Regions from separate parts of the Sedimentibacter sp. genome, predicted to be linked through region 2. Evidence: riboswitches for the same ligand, from Rfam matches in the RefSeq annotation. Region 2 holds a riboswitch; the other holds the start of a gene.

Region 1 (3,153 bases), on a different contig from region 2:
ATGCGGCATGAGTAAATTCTCAGATACTCCGCAAAATCAACAAGTTCTTTCATCTTTTCAATCCTTTGGTCTCCCCAGTCGTTTATGAATTTGAAAATAAATTTAACCGAAGCAACCGTAAGAACAAACAAAGAAACTTTAAGCCAAGTCACTGTATATCACCTTATTTCTTTGAAAATCGAAAACTTCCCTGACAGAACACGGTCTGCTGCTGTCCTTTAAAATTATTGCCCTGTCAAAAAAATTGTTTTCCAAAATAGACTTCATATATATGTTTTTCCTTACATCATCAAGGCAAAAACCATGAGCAGTGGTAACTATATTCACACCGCTTTTCAGCGCATACTGCACAATTTCAAAATCATCAGCAGAGCCCAGTTCGTCTGAAATAATTGCTTTGGGTGAAAGAGCCCTGATGCTCATGAAGAAACCTTCCCTTTTCATGCAGTAGGACAGCACATCTGTCCGCATCCCTACATACATCTGAGGAATGCCTGCAAAAACTGACGTTATTTCTCCCCTTTCATCGATCACACAAATGTCGTATCCTTCAAAAAAAGGAATCTGAAAACCGTCGCTTAGGTTCACAGCCACATCCCTTATGAAAGTTGTCTTTCCGGACAAAGGAGGTCCGACTATCAGCGTATTGTAAATGCTGTTACTTGTCCTGATGCAAAATTTCATGAAGCTTTTCGAACAGCCAGGATACTCCCTGGCGACTCTTATATTGAGGCTTGTAATATTTTTAAAGCCTCCGAACCTGTCTCCTTCGTAAAAACAGTCTCCTCCGATTCCGATCCTGTGCCCTCCTTCCACTGTTATGAATCCGTTTCTTATTTCCTTTTCAAATGCGTGCATCGAGTTTTTGGTAACTATGGAAACAGTTTCTTCAATGTCCTTTCTGCTTACAACATGCAGGCTGCCCAGGTTTAAGTCCCTGCCCCTTAGTTTGATCAACACAGGGCTGTTGACCCGAAGCCTTATTTCCACCGCCTGTTTTTCTATGATGTCAGAATGCTTGGACACAGTGTTTCTAAGATTGTTTCCCAAAAACTTTAAAATGTTGGTTTTATCGTTCATATCAATCTCCATCCTTGTCCTCTTAATCTATAATATTATGCTTGGACAAAATTATGATAAAATGTATATATAAATTTATATAACAGCAGCTGCTACATTGATAAAATATTTTCAAACTTTTTTTGCAAAAGGTGTTTACAAATGAAATATAAGTGGTATAATTGCTTTGTAAACATCTTCAGGGCAGGGTTAAATTCCCGACCGGCGGTAAAGTCCGCGAGCCGAAAGGTTGACTTGGTGAAATTCCAGGACCGACAGTATAGTCTGGATGGTAGGAGAGATTTACTTGCATAATTTGTGAGCAAATATGAACTATCGAGTTTGGCCTCTGAAGATTTCAGAGGTTTTTTGTATGCCCTAACCCGATTTTTTCGACCGCAAGGGAGAAAAAAATCGTTGGTAGGTCAACCGCAACGAGCACCAAATTTGTGCGACGCAAGGAGCAGACAAATTTGAGATGCGAGACTGTGTATGCCCTAACCCGATTTTTTCGACCGTAAGGGAGAAATATCGTTAGTATACAGGACTTCTGACAATCTTATTCGTGCATGGCACAAGGAGGAAAATATGAAAAGTGAAATTTCAGTAAATCAAAGAGGTAACGCTAAAGTAATAGCAAAGGTAGGAGTCTTGTCAGCAGTTGCAACACTGCTCATGCTGTTTGACTTTCCGCTGTGGTTTGCTCCGAACTTCTATCAGCTGGACTTCAGCGAGGTTCCTGTTCTTTTGGGTACATTTGCATTGGGACCGGCAGCCGGCGTTGCTACCGAACTTGTAAAGATACTTATAAACTTTGTGTTGAACGGAACTGACACAGGCGGAATCGGTGAACTGGCAAACTTTATAATAGGCTGCTCTTTCATCATACCGGCAGGGTTAATCTACAAGCAGAACAAATCTTTTAAAACTGCAATAATAGGACTTCTGGCAGGAACACTGGCTATGGCAGTAGCCGGAGCATTCATGAACTACTATCTTCTTCTTCCTATTTATTCAAAGGTTTACGGTGCTCCCGTACAGGCTTTCGTACAGATGGGAAGCGCATTGAATCCTGCGATTACAGACCTTAAGACCTTTGTTCTTTACGCTGTCGTTCCCTTCAACTTATTCAAGGGTATTGTGGTTTCATCCATGGTACTGCTTATTTACAAAAGAATATCGCCCGTATTGCACAGATAAATATGGTCAAAAAGCCGCACATGTTGAAATGGCGGCTTTTTTATTGTGAATACAACAAGGTTCCCGGGCCCCAACAGCAATCTCCGATTGCGTTTGTTGGGTGGGGTTCTTATTTGTTTATTTTTCTTGACTGCAATGAATCTTTGATATTATAATAGTTGGGGAACGTTATCAGATGCATATATAAAGGGGATAATTATGAAAATCAAAGTTTATTCTGTTCTGTATTTATTGAATTTTTACTTGTCAGGGCTTCTCATTCCGGTTATGAGTCTGCTTCTTATAGACAGGGGTGCCAGCCTAAGCAATCTTTCAATAATCCTTGGTCTTTACGCCTTCACTGTGGTGGTGCTGGAGCTTCCCACAGGAATAATGGCGGATGTTTTCGGAAGGAAAAAAACCTTCTGCCTCTCGCTTTTGATATCATCAATCGGATTTGCAATCATTTACTTTGGAAGAGGATTTCTTGCCATGTGCGCAGGAATCATGTTTTACGGGTTCAGCAGAGCTCTGGCTTCAGGATCGTTTGACGCACTTTTCATAGATTATTACATAGAACATAACGGCAGTGATAAGCTTCACAACATTACAACAAGGCTTGCGGTGCTTGAAGCTCTTGGACTTGCTGCTGGTGCCATATCCGGAGGATTTTTCCCTAAACTTGCCGCAACTTACTTTCCAGTCATGGGAATATATGATATAAACCTTGTATTAAGAATCTTGCTGTCGCTGGTTGTGGCTCTGTTATCGCTCATATTCATAGAAGAACACAAAAAACCTGAAAGCAGCGAAAGAATTACCATAAAACAGCACGTTAAAAACAGCTCTGCTGTCATAGTTGCCAACAACACCGTCATCTGCATCTTCCTGTCGGTTTTCGCAACGGGATTTTTT
Region 2 (3,153 bases):
TGTTTCCGGTTTTGAAGGATAGGAAAAAGCAAACGGCAGGAACGCTGTCCGGCGGTGAACAGCAGATGCTGGCCATGGCCAGGGCTCTAATGTCAAGGCCGAAAATTCTGCTGCTGGATGAACCTTCAATGGGACTGGCTCCGATTCTGGTCATGGAAATATTCAACATCATAAAAAACATCAATAAAGCAGGAACAACAATTCTGCTGGTGGAGCAAAATGCCAAGATGGCCCTCTCCATAGCAAACAGGGCTTATGTCATAGAGACCGGCTCCATAGTTATGAGCGGCAGCGGAACAGAGCTGTCAAACAGCGAAGAAATAAAAAGGGCATATCTGGGTGGCGATTAGCATGTAATTATGATATAATCGTTGTGGAAACTGATATCTGACTTGATAAGGTTGCCGCAAATAATAATGCTGTTTGTCTGGAGGAAATATGATATTGCTTAAGGGTTTTAAATTTGGAATGCTGCTTCAGCTTGCAGTAGGGCCCATGTGCCTGTTGGTTTTCAACACATCTGCAAATCTTGGATTTTTAAATGGCTTAGTCTTGGTTTTGGCAATCGCCTTGGTAGATGCATCATACATAGCCCTGTCAGGCCTGGGAGTAGCGGTACTTATGAGAAACGAACGTGTGCAGGCTGTCTTTAAGGTGCTTGGCTGCCTGGTGCTTTGCGTGTTCGGGTTGAACACAGCGCTTGGAGCAATGAGTATAACATTACTGCCGGACCTGTCATTGTTTTCAGAAAGCACATCTGAAAATCTGTTTCTTCAGGGAATGCTGCTGACAGCATCAAATCCCATGACCATTGTATTTTGGAGCGGCGTATTTTCGTCGCAGGTTGCGGATAACAACCTTAAGCACGGTGAACTTCGTTTGTTTGGTGTTGGGTGTGTGTTGTCAACCATTTGCTTTTTGTCGCTGGTAGCTGCAGCAGGAAGCTTAGTGAGCGGTTTTATACCTCAATACATCATAAAAATTCTGAATATTGCAGTTGGTTTATTTTTGATTATCTGCGGGCTGAAATTATTGTTAAACAGGCAGAAGACCGAGCCATGAGAAAGCCTCCGTCTTCTCAGCCAGTGCAGCGGACAAAAAAAACAATTGACACAGATGCTTTATGGTATTATAATTTCGTTAAATTGAATATATCTTCAGGGCAGGGTGAAATTCCCGACCGGCGGTAAAGTCCGCGAGCCGAAAGGCTGACTTGGTGAAATTCCAAGACCGACAGTAAAGTCTGGATGGGAGAAGAGAAACGGATATTTGCATCCGCATTTTTGAGCATACTAAGGTTCTGAAGACATTTCAGAACCTTTAATTTTTTTTGACGGTTCTCCCTGAACGAACGCATATATTTTACGTGCGGACTGAATATGTCAATGATTTTTGGGTAATAAAAGTAAAAGATAAAATTTTGGAGACTATAATTCTGGAGGTGCTTATGGATTCTAAGGACGTGTTTTACATGAAAAGAGCGTTGGACCTGTCTTTGAAGGGCGCCGGAAAAACAAGCCCCAATCCGCTGGTGGGAGCGGTGATAGTTAAAGACGGGAAAATTATAGGCGAAGGCTTCCATCAGCATTTCGGAGGTCCTCACGCCGAAGTGAATGCAATAAACAATGCTTCGGAGGATGTTGAGGGAGCCACCATTTATGTAACATTGGAACCGTGTTCCCATTTTGGAAAGACACCTCCCTGCGCCAACCTTATTGTTGAAAAGAAATTTAAAAAAGCTGTGATAGCAATGATAGACCCCAATCCCAAGGTTTCCGGAAGAGGAGCTTCCATCCTGCTGCAAAACGGGATCGAAGTGGTAACCGGAGTTTTGGAAGATGAGGCAAGAAAAATTAATGAGGTTTTCCTGAAGTATATAAGGGAAAGAAGACCCTTCTGCATCTTGAAGACGGCTATGACACTGGACGGCAAGATAGCCACAAGGACCGGTGAATCAATGTGGATAACCAATGAAAAATCAAGGCGGCATGTGTATGAAATAAGAAACAGGGTTTCAGGAATAATGGTAGGTGTCAACACGATCATAAATGACAATCCTTCCCTGACCACCAGGATTGATGGGGGAACGGATGCTACGAGGATCATCGTTGACTCAAGGCTGAGGATTCCTTTGGATTCAAAAATCCTGCAAATTGATTCTCCGAAAAAGACCATCATTGCCACCACTGAAATGGCTGACAAAGAAAAGCTAAAGGCATTGAACAGCATGAAAAATGTAAGCGTGGTAATAACACCTCCGAAGGATTCCATGGTTGATTTGGCATTTCTGTTTGACTGGCTGGGGGGCCAGGAAATAGACAGCGTGCTGGTGGAAGGAGGATCTACATTAAACTTCTCTATTCTTCAAAAAAAGCTGGCAGACAAGGTTATCGCCTTCATAGCTCCGAAGATTGTGGGAGGGGAAAGCTCCAAGACGCCTGTAGGCGGAAAGGGATTTGAGCATCTTTCAGAGGCTGTTCTGCTGAAGGATGTGAGCATAAGAAGATTTGACGATGACATTATGGTTGAAGCATATGTGAGAAAGGACTGATTAGATGTTTACGGGATTAATTGAAGAAGTGGGAACGCTGGAAGGTGCTGCATCAGGCGAAAAGTCCATGAAGCTGACCATACGGGCCAAAAAGGTTCTGGAGGATGTGAAGGCAGGTGACAGCATATGCACCAACGGAGTGTGCCTGACCGTGGCGAGTTTTACCAAAAGCACATTCACTGTGGATGTGATGCCTGAAACCATGCGAAAGACAAACCTGGGAAAGCTCAGGCAGGGAAGTCCCGTGAATCTTGAAAGAGCCTTGAAGGTAAGCGACAGACTGGGGGGACACATTGTGTCAGGGCACATAGACGGCACGGGAACAATAACAGGATACAAGGATGAGGACATTGCCACCTGGCTTACGGTGGAAACTAATTCGGACCTCATAAGGTACATAATACCGAAAGGCTCCATAGCCATTGACGGCACAAGCCTTACGGTTGTTGACACCTCGGAAAATTCCTTCAGGGTGTCGCTCATTCCGGTAACCAAGGAAGAGACCATTCTTCTCATGAAGAAGGTCGGTGATCAGGTAAACCTGGAATGCGACATTGTGGGCAAGTATATTGAAAGGTTCATGACATTCAGGGACAAATCCG

Evidence for each region. Region 2 has a riboswitch for FMN ahead of ribD (bifunctional diaminohydroxyphosphoribosylaminopyrimidine deaminase/5-amino-6-(5-phosphoribosylamino)uracil reductase RibD). Riboswitches for the same ligand answer to the same signal wherever they lie in the genome.
Region 1: another riboswitch for FMN. It lies ahead of AAGU76_RS01635 (ECF transporter S component); the one in region 2 lies ahead of ribD (bifunctional diaminohydroxyphosphoribosylaminopyrimidine deaminase/5-amino-6-(5-phosphoribosylamino)uracil reductase RibD).

The regions. Positions count from the first base shown of each region.
Region 1 covers NZ_JBCFAS010000001.1:342,762-345,914, reverse strand. The annotation lists gene AAGU76_RS01645 (hypothetical protein) at 1-152, opposite strand, end outside; gene spoIIIAA (stage III sporulation protein AA) at 139-1,080, opposite strand; FMN riboswitch at 1,251-1,364, shown strand; gene AAGU76_RS01635 (ECF transporter S component) at 1,648-2,259, shown strand; gene AAGU76_RS01630 (MFS transporter) at 2,458-3,153, shown strand, end outside.
Region 2 covers NZ_JBCFAS010000002.1:958,690-961,842, reverse strand. The annotation lists gene AAGU76_RS10890 (ABC transporter ATP-binding protein) at 1-350, shown strand, start outside; gene AAGU76_RS10885 (LysE family transporter) at 439-1,062, shown strand; FMN riboswitch at 1,150-1,263, shown strand; gene ribD (bifunctional diaminohydroxyphosphoribosylaminopyrimidine deaminase/5-amino-6-(5-phosphoribosylamino)uracil reductase RibD) at 1,448-2,551, shown strand; gene AAGU76_RS10875 (riboflavin synthase) at 2,556-3,153, shown strand, end outside.